Regions from separate parts of the Streptomyces sp. ISL-99 genome, predicted to be linked through region 3. Evidence: riboswitches for the same ligand, from Rfam matches in the RefSeq annotation. Region 3 holds a riboswitch; each other region holds the start of a gene.

Region 1 (3,780 bases), on a different contig from region 3:
GAACAACGCCGCGTATCAGATGTCCCAGCCGGACGGCATCGGCGCCATCACGACCGAACAATTCGACCGGGTGATGAAGACCAATCTCTACGGCATGTTCTGGCTGTCGAAAATGGCTCTCCCCCACATTCCCGAGGGAGGATGCATCATCAACTCGTCCTCCGTTCAGGCGTACAAGCCCAGCCCGCATCTGCTCGATTACGCCATGACGAAATCGGCCATCGTGGCCTTCACTCAGGGGCTGGCGCAAATGGTCGCGTCCAGCGGAATTCGCGTCAACGCGGTCGCTCCCGGCCCGGTGTGGACGCCGCTGATTCCGGCGACCATGCCGGACACCACGGAGTTCGGAAAGCAGTCGCCTCTGGGCCGGCCCGCCCAGCCGGCCGAAATGGCCCCGGCGTATGTATTCCTCGCTTCCCCGCGGGCCAGCTACATCACGGCCGAGATTGTCAACGCCACCGGCGGCACGCCACTTCCGTAGAGCGACGCGCCCTGGGGCTCAGTTCGATTCACCGGATCCGGGTTCTGCCATTTTCCGGTGCGCGGCCGCCTTGACGCTGCCAGGGACGATCTTGCTGACGAGCCCCTGCGCCTTGGTCTTCACGGAACCGGCCACGATCTTCTTCCGGCCCGCCATCAACGCCTCGAAGCCCTGCCGGGCCACGTCCTGGGGGTCGTCCTTCTTCTGCCGCCCGACCTGGGTGTCCTCCATGCCGGCGCGGTGGAAGAAGTGCGTCTCCGTCGCGCCGGGCATGACTGAGGTGACCGTTACCCCGGTGTCCTTGAGTTCGTTCTGCAACGCCTGTGCGAACGACTGGATGAAGGACTTGGAGGCGTTGTACACGGCCTGGAAGGAGCCCGGCACGGTCGCGTCGATGGAGGAAGTGAACAGGAGCCGGCCCTCGTCACGAGCGACCATGTCCGGCAGCAGGCCCTTCGCCAGCCGCACGGTGGACGTGATGTTGAGGTCGATGACGCGCACCTCGTCGGCGAGGTCCGTGTCGAGGAAGGCCCCACCCTGCCCCACGCCGGCGTTGAGCGCGGCGGCGGCAACGGGTCGCCCGGTCGCCACAATGGCGCCGAGCAGTCGTTCGGCGCCTTCCGCTGTGGCCAGATCGGCCTTCACCCTGTGTACGTCGGCTCCATGGGCCCGCACTTCGTCCGCGGCAATTCCAAGACCGGAGTTTTCGGCGCACAGCACAAGGTCGAATCCATTTTCGGCAAATTGCTTGGCCAGCTCGAAACCGATTCCGCTGGAGGCACCGGTAACGACGGCCAGAGGCCTGGTTTCGTTCATGAGTGGCGAGTACCCGCGCAAGCCGCGATGTATCAATATGCCCCCGTTTGTCTTGTGCCGTGGACCATCGCCCGGCAGGCCCGGCACGCTCGTGCCACCACTCTCTCTACACGTCGAGTGCGGGCCAACACCCCCTCCACATGGGGAAGTTCGGGGAGATCGGCGCTCAAGTCAACCCACAGCAGGAGCAGTTCCGGAGGCGGTGCGCGCACTCGGCGCTGGTGGCGTTCCCGTGATGCGCACTTCCGGCCAGGAATGACCAGTGTGGGCGGTTTGCCTGAAAGGTCGTTGTGCGGTCGCCTCCCGTGATACGAGTCACGTCAGCAACGGAATGTGGTAGTTCCGTCGGCGTCAGTTCCCTTCCATGGAAAGAAAGTTGGCTTTGCCGCCCACGGACAGTGACGGGAGTTTCCCCGTTCTGATACGCCACACGATTGCGCTGCGGAATGCGGGGCTTGTTCTTCCACGCCCCTCTCGCTTAACGTCACCGTCAATCCGGGTGGACCGCCGAATCCTGCCGCCGTCCGGAATCCGCACCCACTCACACTCACGTACGGCAGGAGCGGGGGACCCAGGTAAGCCGCCGGTCCGGAACGAATCCGGAACGGCTTGGGGTGAAGTCGCACAGACCGCGCGACCGGGCATCTCCAGCCCGAACCCGACAGCTCACCTCGCAGGCGACGGAGAGGAATTCGTCATGCGCTCAAAGGGTAAGCACCGTCGTACCAAGGTCAGATCGCTCACTCGCGGCTTCATCGCCGTGGGTACGGGTGGCGCCGCACTGGCTCTGCCGCTGATCGGTGCGACCACGGCCGCCGCGGCACAGCCCGCCGCCGCCGAGAAGGCCGCGACCTCGGCCGCCGCCGCCCCGGCCGCCGCGAAGAAGGCCGGGCCCACGACCTATTCCGTGGTCGCCGGTGACTCGCTTTCCAAGATCGCGGACGCGCACTCCGTGAGCAGCTGGAAGAAGCTGTACCAGGACAACCGGGAAGTCATCGGTGGCGACCCGTCGCTGATCCACCCCGGTCTCAAGCTGACGATCGGCGCGAAGGCCGAGCCCAAGGCCAAGCCCAAGGCGAAGGCCACCCCGGCGTCCGAGCGGGCCGACCGCTCCGAGACCCGCGCCGCCGTCGCCAAGACGACGACGTACACGAACGACCTGGACGGCTGGATCAAGGAGTCGCTGGCCATCATGGCCAAGCACGGCATCCCCGGCACGTACGAGGGCATCCACCGCAACATCATGCGGGAGTCCTCGGGCAACCCGATGGCCATCAACAACTGGGACTCCAACGCCGTGGCCGGCACGCCGTCCAAGGGGCTCCTCCAGGTCATCCAGCCGACCTTCGCGGCCTACCACGTGCCCGGTACGTCGATGGACAGCTACGACCCCGTCGCCAACATCACCGCCGCGTGCAATTACGCCGCGGACCGGTACGGCTCGATCGACAACGTGAACGGCCCGTACTAAACCGGCATTGACGAGTCACGGCCTGTCTGCTCCAGCAGGGCCCCTGAGGGCGCCTCGCCGGAGCAGGCAGGCCGGTCGTCGTACACGGGACACAGGTGCCCCCAAAAAGCCGCGTAATGCTAAAAATGGGGCATGAGCGGACGTCCCGGACGACCCAGGGGTGTCGGGCCACCGCGCTCGTCCCGGCCAGGAGTGCGTTCCCGGCTGAAGGTGCGCAGCGCCGCCGGCCAGGTGCTCTTCCTCCAGATCGTGGTCGCGGTGCTGCTGATCACCGCCGCGGTGGTCGCGCTCGCGTTCCAGACACGCCAGGACAGCGAGCGCGACGCCCGTAACCGCTCGCTCGCCGCCGCTGAGGCCTTCGCGGACGCCCCGGGCACCGTCGAGGCCCTGCGGTCCCCCGATCCCACCGCCGCGCTGCGCGCCCACGTCAACGCGGCCCAGCACGGGGCGGGAGTGGATTTCATGGCGGTGATGGCACCGGACGGCACCCGGCACGCCGACACCGATCCGGCGCTGATCGGCAGGCGCGCCGAGGGCGTGGAACGCGCCACGGCCGGGACAGCCTTCACGGAGATCTTCAAGGGCGCCCCGAACGACGCGGCCCGGGCCGTCGTCCCCGTCACCGACGCCGACGGCTCCGTCGTCGGCCTGGTCACCGCCGGTGTCACGGTCGAGAACGTCGGGGACGCGGTCAACCGCCATCTGCCGATGCTCCTCGCCTCCGCCGCCGGCGCGCTGATCCTCGCCACGGGCAGCTCCGTGCTGGTGAGCAGGAGGCTGCGGCGGCAGACGCACGGGCTCGGCCCCACCGAGATGACCCGAATGTACGAGCACCACGACGCGGTTTTGCACGCTGTCCGGGAAGGCGTGCTCATCATCGCGGACGACGGCCGGCTGACCCTGGTCAACGACGAGGCACGCAGGCTCCTCGAACTGCCCGCCGGCGCGGAGGGACGGCACGTCACCGGCCTGGGCCTCGACGCCCCCATCGCGCAGCTGCTGGCCTCGGGCC
Region 2 (3,780 bases), on a different contig from region 3:
GCCGATCGCCGCGTACGACCCGATGGTGCCTGCGCTGAATGATCTCGAATCGTCTGCCACGTCGGCACATCCTCCACTGGAGCAAGTGACCTACGCCACCGTAGGGAGGGGTTGACGCGGCGTGATATACGACACCGGTCAAGATTCACCCAACCCGGAATAGACCGAAAACGCACGTACGCCCCCTTTTGCCGCCGTGTGTGGCAGCAAAAGGAGGCGTACGGGGAGCGCTCAAACAGGTCAGACAATGACGCCGTGGCCGCGGAGGTAGGCCAGCGGGTCGACGTCCGAGCCGTAGCTCGGGCCGGTCCGGATCTCGAAGTGCAGGTGCGGGCCGGTGGAGTTGCCCGTGCTGCCGGAGAAGCCGATCTGCGTGCCGCCGCCGACGCTCTGGCCGGAGGAGACGGACAGCGAGGACAGGTGGGCGTACTGCGAGTACCGGCCGTCGTCGTGCTTGATGACGACCTCGTTGCCGTACGAGCCGCTCCAGCCCGCGGAGACGACGGTGCCCGCACCGACCGCCTTGACCGGGGTACCGCTCGCCGCGGCGAAGTCGACGCCCGTGTGGTAGCCGCTGGACCAGCTGCCGCCGGCGGCGCGGTACGGCGTGGTGACGCTTGCGGAGACGGGGGCGGTGAAGCCGGATCCGGCGCTCTGCGCGGCAGCGGCCGGGGCAGGGGCGGAGACAGGCTTCTCGGCCTCTGCCTTGGGGGCGGGCTGGGGGGCGGCCTTCGCCGGGGCGGGCTTCGCCGGAGCGGCCTTCGCGGGGGCCGGCTTGGCCGGGGCCGCCGCCTTCGCCCCGATGGTCAGCTTCATGCCGGGCAGGATCAGCGAGGGGTTGCCGCCGACGACCTCACGGTTGTCCTCGTACAGCTTCTGCCAGCCGCCACGCACGTCCTGCTCGTCGGCGATCTTCGACAGGTAGTCGCCGGAGACCACGGAGTAGGTCTTGGTGCCGGTCTTCTTCTTCGGCGTCGCCTTCTCAGAAGCGGCCGAGGAGTCGGGGGCGGCCTTGCCGGCGGACGCGGGGGCCGGAGCGGCCTTCTCCGCGGCGTTCGCGCCGGTGGCGGCGATGAGGGGAAGTGCGAGTGCGGCTCCGCCCGTTCCCGCGGCGACGAATCCGCGCGTGAGCGGGTTGGACCTCGGGCGGCGGTGCTTACCCTTTGCGGGCATGGAACATTCCTCTCCGGCGCCTACGAGGTGAGCTGTCGGGTTCGGACTGGAGATGCCCGGCCGCGCTGTTGCGCGACTTAACCCCAAAGCCGGACCGGACAATGGAACATCCGGTGGCCGGCGTACTTACCTGGGTCCCCCGCTCCTGCCACGCGTGAGTGAGTGTGAGTGCGGACCCCGGGAGGTGGCAGGATTCGGCGGTCCTCCCGGATTGACGGTGACCGTAAGCCGACGGGGCTGCCCCGTACAAGCCAGTCCATTCGTTCCGCCATTGCCCCGAGAGAATTCACGGCGCAATTCCCGTCACCCTCTGTGGATTACGGATCATCGCGCCCCGCGCGTGAACTGGTAGTTGCTCACGGCGCTTCGCCACGCACCGTCACGAATATGATCCTGCTCACCAGCGGTCCCGCCATTTCCCGTACCCACCAGGGGAGTTAGTAGGAAATAGCCCGTTTCGCCCCAACCGTGACTCACATCCCCCCTTATGCCCGTAAAGGCGTCAAATCCTCCGCAACCGGAAGACCGCCGCGTCGAGATCCCCGCGCAGCGCGGTGCGCAGCCCCCGGTGGAGCAGTACGGAACCCCGGTGCACGGCCGAGGTGTCCAGGCAGGCGTACGCCGCTTCCGGGTCGAGCCCCCGCAGGCGCAGCGGCGGCTGCTGCTCGCCGTAGTGCTGGGCCTGCAGCCACGCGAGGACCACGATGTCGTCGCCGCGCAGGTACTGGACCGCGCTGAGCCCGCCGTCGGGGGCGCGCAGCCGGTACAGCTCGCCGTGCTGCACGACCGGCCTGATCTCCTTGTACAGGTCCACCCACTCGCGCGCCTCGGCGATCTCGTCCTCCCCCCACCCGGTCAGATCGCCGCCGATGCCGAGCACGCCCGCCATCGCGCTCACGAAGCGGAAGCGCAGCGAGCTGACCCGCCCGTTGAGCTGGGTGTTGGGGCTGTCGGTGACCCACGCGGCCATCGCCCGCGCCGGGTGCAGCTGACTGAAGCCGTGCTGGATGGCGAGCCGGTCCAGCGGATCGGTGTTGTCCGAGGTCCACACCTGGTCGGTACGGGACAGGATCCCGAGGTCGATCCGTCCGCCGCCCCCCGAACAGGACTCGAAGGCCACGCCCGGATGCGCGGCCCGCAGCCGGTCGAGGAGCGCGTACAGAGCGTGCACGTGCTCCGTCCACAGCCTCTGCGGGTACGGTTCGCCCGGCCAGCCCGCGTCGGTGAAGCAGCGGTTGAAGTCCCACTTCACATAGTCGACGGGCGCGCTCGACAGCAGGCCGTCGAGCTGCTCCCAGAGGTACGCCTGGACGTCGTCCCGCGCGAGGTTGAGAACGAGCTGGTTGCGGAACTCCGTGCGGGTGCGCCCCGGATGGTGCTGCACCCAGTCGGGGTGCGCCCGGTACAGATCGCTGTCGGCGTTGACCATCTCGGGCTCCACCCAGATCCCGAACCGCATACCCAGCCGGTGCACTTCGTCGGCGAGCGGCTTCAGCCCACCGGGAAAGCGCTCGGGGATGGGCGTCCAGTCCCCGAGCCCGGCCCGGTCGCTGACGCGCGCACCGAACCACGCGTCGTCCACCACGAACAGCTCGACGCCGATGTCCGCGGCCCGTCGCGCGAGCGCGCGCTGCTGCTCCGCGTAGATGTCGAAGCCGGTCGCTTCCCAGGAGTTGTAGAGAACGGGCCGCGAGCGCTCGGCGTCCGGGATCACGTGCGCGAGCTGCCAGGCGTGCCAGGCCCGGCTCGCCCCGCCGAACCCGCCGTCGCTCCACAGCCCCGCGAAGACGGGTGTGGTGTACGTTCCGCCGGGCGCCAGCCGCAGCAGCCCCGAGTCGTCGTGTCCCGCTCCGCCGGTGATCTGCACCGTCCCGTCGGGCAGTTGCTGTACGGCGATGCGCCACGACCCGGACCAGCCGAGCGCGCAGCCGTACACCTCACCGCTCTCCTCCGTGGCGCCCTCCGCGTCGAGGGCGACCCAGGGCAGGTGCTGGTGCCCCGTGTGGCCGCGGCGGCTGCCCAGGACCTTCTCGCCGGGGGCGAGATCCGAGCGTACGAGCCGGGATTCGGCCGCCCACCGGCCGTGCAGCTGGCTCAGCCGCCACCGCTCGCGCCGGGGCAGCGTCCAGGCGGCGGCGTCGGCCCGCAGCAGTTCCAGGGCCGGGGCGTCGGCCGGTCCTTCGTGCGCGACGGTGGCCCACCGCTCGACGACGTCGGAGTCCTCGCGCATCCGGTAGTGCAGGGTGAGGCCGAGGTGGTGGACGGGGTCGGTGAAGCGCAGCCGCAGTTCGTCGCCGGCCGTGGCCGCCTCCGAGTACCGCCACTCGGTGCCGCGCACGACGGGCGTACGTACGGACAGGGCGGGCCGTACGAAACGGGGACCGCCCTCGACCGGGTACTCCTCGCGCCCGTCGAGCTGCGACTCGAACGGCCAGTACGGTGGCGGGGGTTCGGCGGCGAGGGACTCGGCGGCGGCGAGGGAGATGCGCGGCCCCCAGTGCAGGTGAACCAGCTCGTCGTGGCCGGTGAGGTGCAGCGCGTAGCTGCCGGCCGCGCCGGAGAGCAGCCAGGTACGGCCGTTGCCGCCGGTCTCGATCATCAAGTCCC
Region 3 (3,780 bases):
AACCGACGAGCTCCGGGCCGATCTGCTCGATGACGGCGAGGACGGCCTTCTCGACACCCTTGCCCTGGTAGCGGTTCGGGTCACCGTCGCGAAGCTCGATGGCCTCGAACGCTCCGGTGGAGGCACCGGACGGAACAGCAGCACGACCGGTGCTGCCGTCGTCGAGGCCGACCTCGACCTCGACCGTGGGGTTGCCTCGGGAGTCCAGGATTTCCCGGGCTACGACGACGTCGATGGACGGCACGAGCATCTCCTTCTGGGATGTGACGCTAGGGGTGCAGGGTCACTTTGGCCTTGCGACAAGAGCCTAACCGGCTCGGGGGCATCGGTCGGCCGTTCGCCCGCCCCCTGGGACAAGAAGAGGTCCGAATACCCGCAATAGCGGACGTAACTCTTGGGGGGAAGCTGCCACGTACTGGGACTACTGGGCAGTAGCCGAACGCGGAAACCCCGGCCCGGCGCGCACGGGGGAAGCGCGCCGGACCGGGGTGCTGGGGGGTGCCGCGGCGCCGGCCGGAATCCGGCCGGGGCGCCGCGGGCCGGATCAGCTGAGGTGCAGCTGCTGACCCGGGTGGATGACATCGGCGTCGCTGACGATGTCCTTGTTCAGCTCAAAGAGCTTCTCCCAGCCGCCCTTGACCTTCTTCGCCTCGGCGATCTTGCCGAGGGTGTCGCCGGCCTTGACCTTGTATTCGCCGTCGCCCTTCTCGATCTTGGCGGGGGCGGGGGCAGGGGCGGCGGGCTTCGCGGCCTCGGCCTTGGTCTCGGCCTTGGGCTCGGCACGGACCTCGCTGCGCGAGGCGGGCTGCTCGGCGGCGCGCGGGGCGGCCTGCTGCGTGGAGGAACCGGACGAGGTGTCGACACCCGGGTCGACACCGTCGTTGGTCAGACCGCCGGCGCCGGCGCAGGCCCAGGCGCCCGGGCCCTGCATGTCGAGCAGCTTCTCGGCGGTGGCGATCTGCTGTGCCTTGGATGCCTTGTCGGCGGTCGGGGCGTACTGCGTGCCGCCGGCCGCGGCCCAGCTGGAGGCGGAGAACTGCAGGCCGCCGTAGTAACCGTTGCCCGTGTTGATGGACCAGTTGCCGCCGGACTCGCACTGGGCGACAGCGTCCCAGGTCTCGACGGAGGCGGCGGAGGCCGAGGTCGCGCCCATCAGCGGGAGGGCGACAGCGGCGCCGGCGACACCGGCGAGCGCGGCGAGCCGAGTGGCCTTGGACGGGCGGCGGTGCTTGGCGTTGCTGGAAAACAGCATGCGACATCTCCTCACCGACGCCTACGAGGTGAGCTGTCGGGTTCGGGCCAAGTGAGTGCCCGGCGCGCGACCTGCGTCGCGCGGCTTAACCCCAAGCCGGTTCCGTCCGTCTTTCGACGTCCGGGCCCGGCGCCTACCTGGGTCCCCCGCTCCTGCCTACGGCGCTTTACGCGTCAGTTCCCCCCGGCCGCCGGCAGGATTCGGCGTGACGGTCGACGGGGCCCGCGGTGGCGAGCGGTTCGACCGTAAACACATGAACCCTTGATGTTCAAAAAGGCTCATCAGGGAGATATCGCCCTTCCCGACCCTTGCGCGGTCCGCATCTGCGCAGGTCAGAGGCGGCTCGGCGGGATCGTCCGGGCCACGCAGGCCAGTTGAGGCAAAGAGACCCTTGTCTCACTTACTTCAACCAGGACATAGCGGCCCGAACTACCCTCCGAAATCACCCCAGATCGAGGCTCTGGCCAGGGAGGATGAGGTCCGGGTCGGACCCGACGGTCTCCTCGTTGGCGGCATAGAGCGCCGTCCAGCCGCCGCGTACGCCGTGGGCGTCGGCGATGGCCGAGAGGCTGTCGCCGGTACGGACGGTGTACGCGCCGCCGTCGACACCTTCAGCGCCCTCGGCACCCTCGGCGTCCTCGGCCTTGGCTGCCTCACGTGTCGGTCCGTCACCTCGGGAGGCATGGCGGCCCGATTCACGGTCGATGCCCGTTTCACCGGATACGGCGCCGGCGCCTTCCCGAGCCTCTTCGCCGCGGTGCTTGCCCTTGGGGGCGCCCTCCCCGGTGGCGGGTGCAGCGGTCTCACCGGCAGGCGCGCCAGGGGTCTTGGCGCCCTCGGACGGCGTCCCGGACTCAGGGGGAGCCGTCGGATCGGCGGACTTCGCCGTCCCGTCGGCCGCACCGGTCTCCGCGCTTCCACCGTCGGCCCCGGCGGGCGTCTCGGCCGACTGCGGGGTCTCGGAGCTCCCGGGCGTCTCGGCCGGCGTCTGGCCCGGCGCCGGCTCGGCGGTCGCGCCACCGTCGCCCGACGCGGCGTCGTCGCCCTCCGCGTCACCCTCCGTCAGGCCGGAGATGAGCGCGCAGCTCGGCCACGCCTGCGGCCCTTCCTCCGCAAGTACCTTTTCGGCCACCTGGATCTGCTGGGAGCGGCTGGCCAGGTCGGCGCGCGGCGCGTACGCCGTACCGCCGAACTTCTGCCAGACCTCCGGGGAGAACTGAAGTCCGCCGTAGTAACCGTTGCCGAGGTCGGCGCTCCACGTGCCGCCGCTCTCGCAATCGGCGACGCGGTCCCAGGTCGTGGCTTCGGCGGCGTTCGCGCCGGTCGCGCCGAGCAGCGGGATGGCGATGGCCGATCCGGTTACTCCTGCCGCGACGACGAACGCTGGAGCCTGACGGGGGCGGCGGTGTCTACCGTTCCCGGAGCGCATGCGGTGGGCCTTTCGAGTGACGGCTGAGGTTGACGGTGAACGTAGCGGTACTCGATCGTTTGTTACAAGTCGATGCAGCGCAGATCACGTGAAGGTCTCGATGTGACACAGCGTCACTTCTTTTCGGTGCCGAACTCGACCGGCAGGGTGCGCAGTCCGCGCATGATGAGACCGCCACGCCACCGCAAATCGTCAGGTTCTACCGCGAGTCGCAAGTCCGGAAGGCGTCGCAGCAGCGTCGCGATGGCGGTCTGCCCTTCGAGGCGGGCCAGCGGGGCACCGAGGCAGTAGTGGATGCCGTGCCCGTAGCCGAGGTGCTGATTGTCACGGCGCGCGAGGTCGAGGGTGTCCGGCTCGGTGAAGCGTTCGGGGTCCCGGTCGGCGGCGGCGAGTACGACGAGTACGGGGTCGCCGGCGGCGATGTCCTGGCCGCCGAGGGCCAGCGGCTCGGTGGCGTACCGCCAGGTGGCCAGCTCCACGGGCCCGTCGTAACGCAGAAGTTCCTCAACTCCGGTGGCAAGCAGTGCCGTATCCCCCTCACCCAGCGCGCGCTGGAGGCGCTCGCGCTGCTCCGGGTTGCGCAGGAGCGCGTACACGCCGTTTCCGATCAGATTGACCGTCGTCTCAAATCCGGCAAACAGGAGGATAAAGGCCATCGCGGCCGCCTCGTTCTCGGTGAGATGCTCACCGTGATCGCTGGCGCGAATCAGCCCGGAAATAAGATCGTCGCCCGGTTCTTCCCTTTTGCGGTGAATGAGTTCGGCGAGGTAGTTACGCATCTTCTTGACCGACCGCGCGACTCCCCCACGCGGCCCGCCACCGTGCCGGATCATCATCCCGGCCCAGTCGCGGAAGTCGTCCTGGTCCTCGCGCGGTACGCCGAGCAGGTCGCAGATCGCGTAGATGGGAAGCGGAAAGGCGAAGTCGTGGATGAGATCCGCGCTGCCCTCCGCCGCGAACCTGTCGATGAGCTGATCGGTCAGCTCCTGCACACGCGGCGCGAACTCCGCCACCGTGCGCGGTGTGAACGCCTTCGACACCAGACGCCGCAGGCGCGTGTGGTCCGGCGGGTCGATGTTCAGCAGGTGCGTCATCAGCT
Region 4 (3,780 bases), on a different contig from region 3:
CACGCGCTGCGCATCGACGCCCGGGTCAGGTAGAGCCGCTCGCGGGCGCGCGTGATGCCGACGTACGCGAGCCGCCGCTCCTCCTCCAGCTCCTTGGTCTGACCGAGCGCGCGCATGTGCGGGAAGACGCCGTCCTCCATGCCCGTCAGGAACACCACGGGGAACTCCAGTCCCTTGGCGGTGTGCAGCGTCATCAGCGTGATGACGCCCGACCCTTCCTCGTCCTCGTCGGGGATCTGGTCGGAGTCGGCGACGAGCGCGACCTTCTCCAGGAATTCGGCCAGCGTGCCGGGCTCGTCGCCCTCCCGCTCCTGCTCGAACTCCAGGGCCACGGCGGCGAGCTCCTGGAGGTTCTCGATGCGCGTTTCGTCCTGCGGGTCGGTCGACGCCTGCAACTCGGCGAGGTAACCGGTCCGTTCGAAGACCGCTTCGAGGACCGTGGCGGGGCCGGCGCCCGACTCGACGATCGTGCGGAGCTCCTCCATCAGCGTGTTGAAGCGCTTCACGGCGTTCGCCGAGCGGGCGGCCATGCCGTACGCCTCGTCCACGCGCCGCAGCGCCTGCGGGAAGCTGATCTTCTCGCGCAGCGACAGCGCGTCGATCATCGCCTCGGCCCGGTCGCCGATGCCCCGCTTCGGTACGTTCAGAATGCGGCGCAGCGGAACGGTGTCCTCGGGGTTCGCCAGGACGCGCAGGTACGCGAGCACATCCCGGACCTCCTTGCGCTCGTAGAAGCGCACGCCGCCGACGACCTTGTAGGGCAGCCCGACGCGGATGAAGATCTCTTCGAAGACACGGGACTGGGCGTTCGTACGGTAGAAAACGGCGACGTCACCGGCCTTCGCGTCGCCCGCGTCCGTCAGCCGGTCGATCTCCTCGGCGACGAACTGCGCCTCGTCGTGCTCGGTGTCCGCGACGTACCCGGTGATCAGGGAGCCGGCGCCGGCTTCCGTCCACAGGTTCTTCGGCCGGCGGTTCTCGTTGCGCTCGATGACGGCGTTGGCCGCGGTGAGAATGGTCTGCGTCGAGCGGTAGTTCTGCTCCAGCAGGATCGTCTTCGCGTCCGGGTAGTCCTCCTCGAACTGGAGGATGTTACGGATGGTGGCTCCGCGGAAGGCGTAGATCGACTGGTCTGCGTCGCCCACGACGCACAGCTCACCCGGCGCCCGGCCCTCGCCCGAGGGACCCACCAGTTCGCGTACGAGCGTGTACTGAGCGTGGTTGGTGTCCTGGTACTCGTCGACCATGACGTGACGGAAGCGCATCCGGTAGTGCTCGGCGACATCGGGGAACGCCTGGAGCAGGTGCACCGTGGTCATGATGATGTCGTCGAAGTCCAGGGCGTTGGCCTCACGCAGCCGCGCCTGGTACATCGCGTACGCCTGCGCCAGGGTCTTCTCGAAGCCGTCGGCGGCCTGACCGGCGAAGGTCTCTTCGTCTATCAGCTCGTTCTTCAGGTTCGAGACCTTGGCGCTGAACGCCTTCGGCGGGAAGCGCTTCGGGTCGAGGTCCAGATCGCGGCAGACGAGCGCCATGAGGCGCTTCGAGTCGGCGGCGTCGTAGATCGAGAACGAGGACGTGAAGCCGAGCTTCTTCGACTCGCGGCGCAGGATGCGCACGCACGCGCTGTGGAAGGTGGAGACCCACATGTGACCGGCGCGCGGGCCGACGAGCTGCTCCACCCGCTCCTTCATCTCACCGGCGGCCTTGTTGGTGAAGGTGATCGCGAGGATCTGCCCGGGGTGCACACCCCGCTTGGCCAGCAGGTACGCGATCCGGTGGGTCAGGACGCGGGTCTTGCCCGAGCCCGCGCCGGCCACGATGAGCAGCGGTGACCCGGTGTGCACGACGGCGGCGCGCTGCTCTTCGTTCAGCCCTTCGAGCAGCGCGGAGGCGTCCACGACCGGGCGCGGCGCGCCGTCCCTGTAGTGCGCGTCCCTGGGGGCCGGGGGCGCGTCGAAGGCACCGCCGAAGAGGTCGTGCGGGACCTCCTCCGGGGCGTGGTCCTCGGGGGGCGGCGGGGCTGTGTCCTTTGCGTACTCCGAGTGCTGGAGGTCGGCCAGGAAGCTGTCGTCAAAGAGGCTGCTCATCGTCTACCAAGCTTAGGCGGGACCACCGACAGCCCGCCCCGGATTCACCACGGCCACACGCATCGGGGCGGAAGGAGAACCGGCCCTCCGCACGTCCGTGCGTCCCTTGCCGCCGCGTGTGACCTTGCGCACGCGCTGTGACCCTGCCGACGCCCTCCGCGCCCTTGCAACCCCCGCAACGGAATCAACTCGGCCAGGTCACGAAAATGTATCGGGCATATCGAACATCGGGCTTCCCAGCAGCCACGACTCTTGGCTAGCGTGCCGACTCGGGCAGCTCGTACCCCCACCGGCGAACAGCGCTGGAGCGGGCGGCCCACGCCGAATCCGGTCTGTCCTCAGGGCAGTTCGGAACCGGGGACCCACGCGCATCACCTGGGGTGAATCGGTCCGCAGTCCCACGGACCGTAGGGCACCTTCCGTTCCGCCCGAACCCGACAGCTAACCCGGTAGGCGGTCCACGGAAGGAGATGCCGGCCTTGGCGTCGCATCGCAAGCCGCGTACCCGGGTACGCACCACCGCTCCCGCCCTGGGCATCACGACGGCCGCATTCGCCTCAGTCGGCCTGCTCGCCCAGACAGCGGGTGCGGCACCCGCCGCGCCGACGGCTCCCAAGCCGACCGTCGAAGAGGTGCAGAAGAAGGTCGACGACCTCTACCGGCAGGCCGGTACGGCCACGCAGAAGTACAACCTGGCCAAAGAGAAGACCGAGCAGCAGCGCAAGTCCGTGGACGGCCTGCTCGACGCCGTGGCCAAGCGCACGGAGAGGCTGAACGAGGCGCGGCGCAAGCTGGGCAACTACGCGGCCGCGCAGTATCGGTCGGGGTCGGTCACCCCGACCGCCGCGCTGCTCCTGGCGGACAGCCCGCAGGCGTACTTCGACCAGAACCGGCTGATGGACCGGATGACGGAACGCCAGAAGACGGACGTGACCGACTTCGAGCAGCAGCAGGCGGCGGCATCGCAGAAGCGCGCCGAGGCGACGCGGAGCCTGGAGACCCTCACCGAGTCGCAGGCCTCCCTCAAGGCCTCGAAGCAGGACGTACAGAGGAAGCTCGGGGAGGCACGCGAGCTGCTGTCCCGGCTGACCGCCGAGGAGAAGGCGCGGCTGGCGGAGCTTGAGAAGAAGCGGGAGGCGGAGGCGAGGCGCAAGGCCGAGGCGGAGCGCAAGCGCCAGCAGGAAGAGGCCCAGAAGGCCGAGAGCGATACGGAAACAGATACGGCCACAGGCACGGGCACGGGCACCGCCCCCGGATCCGGCACCGGCACAGCCCCTGGATCCGGCGCCGGCTCCACCGATGCGTACGCCGTCAAGGCCGAGAAGGTCCTCGCCTTCGCCCGTGCCCAGATCGGCAAGCCGTACGTCTGGGGCGCGGCAGGCCCCAGTTCGTACGACTGCTCCGGCCTGACCCAGGGCGCCTGGAAGGCCGCCGGCGTCGCTCTCCCCCGTACCACCTGGGACCAGGTGAACGTCGGCACCCGCGTCGCGACCGACAACCTCAGGCCGGGCGACCTCGTCTTCTTCTACGACGACATCAGCCACGTCGGCATCTACATCGGCGGCGGCAAGATGATCCACGCCCCCAAGCCCGGCGCGTACGTCCGCGAGGAGTCGGTCTACTACATGCCGATCTACGGCAGCGTCCGCCCCGCGTAGCGACGAGAGGCCGGACGGGGCTCGTGCCGACG

What was found. A riboswitch is a leader RNA that binds a small molecule or an ion and turns the genes downstream of it on or off. The one in region 3 is predicted to bind cyclic di-AMP.
Region 1: it holds a riboswitch for cyclic di-AMP, as region 3 does, so the genes downstream of both, J7E91_RS23945 (LysM peptidoglycan-binding domain-containing protein) here and J7E91_RS10595 (transglycosylase family protein) in region 3, are expected to answer to the same signal.
Region 2: it holds a riboswitch for cyclic di-AMP, as region 3 does, so the genes downstream of both, J7E91_RS34645 (LysM peptidoglycan-binding domain-containing M23 family metallopeptidase) here and J7E91_RS10595 (transglycosylase family protein) in region 3, are expected to answer to the same signal.
Region 4: it holds a riboswitch for cyclic di-AMP, as region 3 does, so the genes downstream of both, J7E91_RS30355 (C40 family peptidase) here and J7E91_RS10595 (transglycosylase family protein) in region 3, are expected to answer to the same signal.

Annotation. Positions count from the first base shown of each region.
Region 1 is NZ_JAGGPC010000038.1:269,500-273,279, reverse strand. Features, by position in the region: gene J7E91_RS23955 (SDR family oxidoreductase) at 1-481, shown strand, start outside; gene J7E91_RS23950 (SDR family oxidoreductase) at 500-1,297, opposite strand; cyclic di-AMP (ydaO/yuaA leader) riboswitch at 1,826-1,990, shown strand; gene J7E91_RS23945 (LysM peptidoglycan-binding domain-containing protein) at 1,995-2,768, shown strand; gene J7E91_RS23940 (SpoIIE family protein phosphatase) at 2,901-3,780, shown strand, end outside.
Region 2 is NZ_JAGGPC010000090.1:42,247-46,026, forward strand. Features, by position in the region: gene J7E91_RS34640 (SGNH/GDSL hydrolase family protein) at 1-60, opposite strand, end outside; gene J7E91_RS34645 (LysM peptidoglycan-binding domain-containing M23 family metallopeptidase) at 241-1,173, opposite strand; cyclic di-AMP (ydaO/yuaA leader) riboswitch at 1,176-1,348, opposite strand; gene J7E91_RS34650 (alpha-galactosidase) at 1,676-3,772, opposite strand.
Region 3 is NZ_JAGGPC010000017.1:30,205-33,984, forward strand. Features, by position in the region: gene eno (phosphopyruvate hydratase) at 1-250, opposite strand, end outside; gene J7E91_RS10595 (transglycosylase family protein) at 545-1,252, opposite strand; cyclic di-AMP (ydaO/yuaA leader) riboswitch at 1,256-1,426, opposite strand; gene J7E91_RS10600 (transglycosylase family protein) at 1,695-2,681, opposite strand; gene J7E91_RS10605 (cytochrome P450) at 2,795-3,780, opposite strand, start outside.
Region 4 is NZ_JAGGPC010000061.1:40,791-44,570, forward strand. Features, by position in the region: gene pcrA (DNA helicase PcrA) at 1-2,090, opposite strand, end outside; cyclic di-AMP (ydaO/yuaA leader) riboswitch at 2,400-2,562, shown strand; gene J7E91_RS30355 (C40 family peptidase) at 2,561-3,748, shown strand.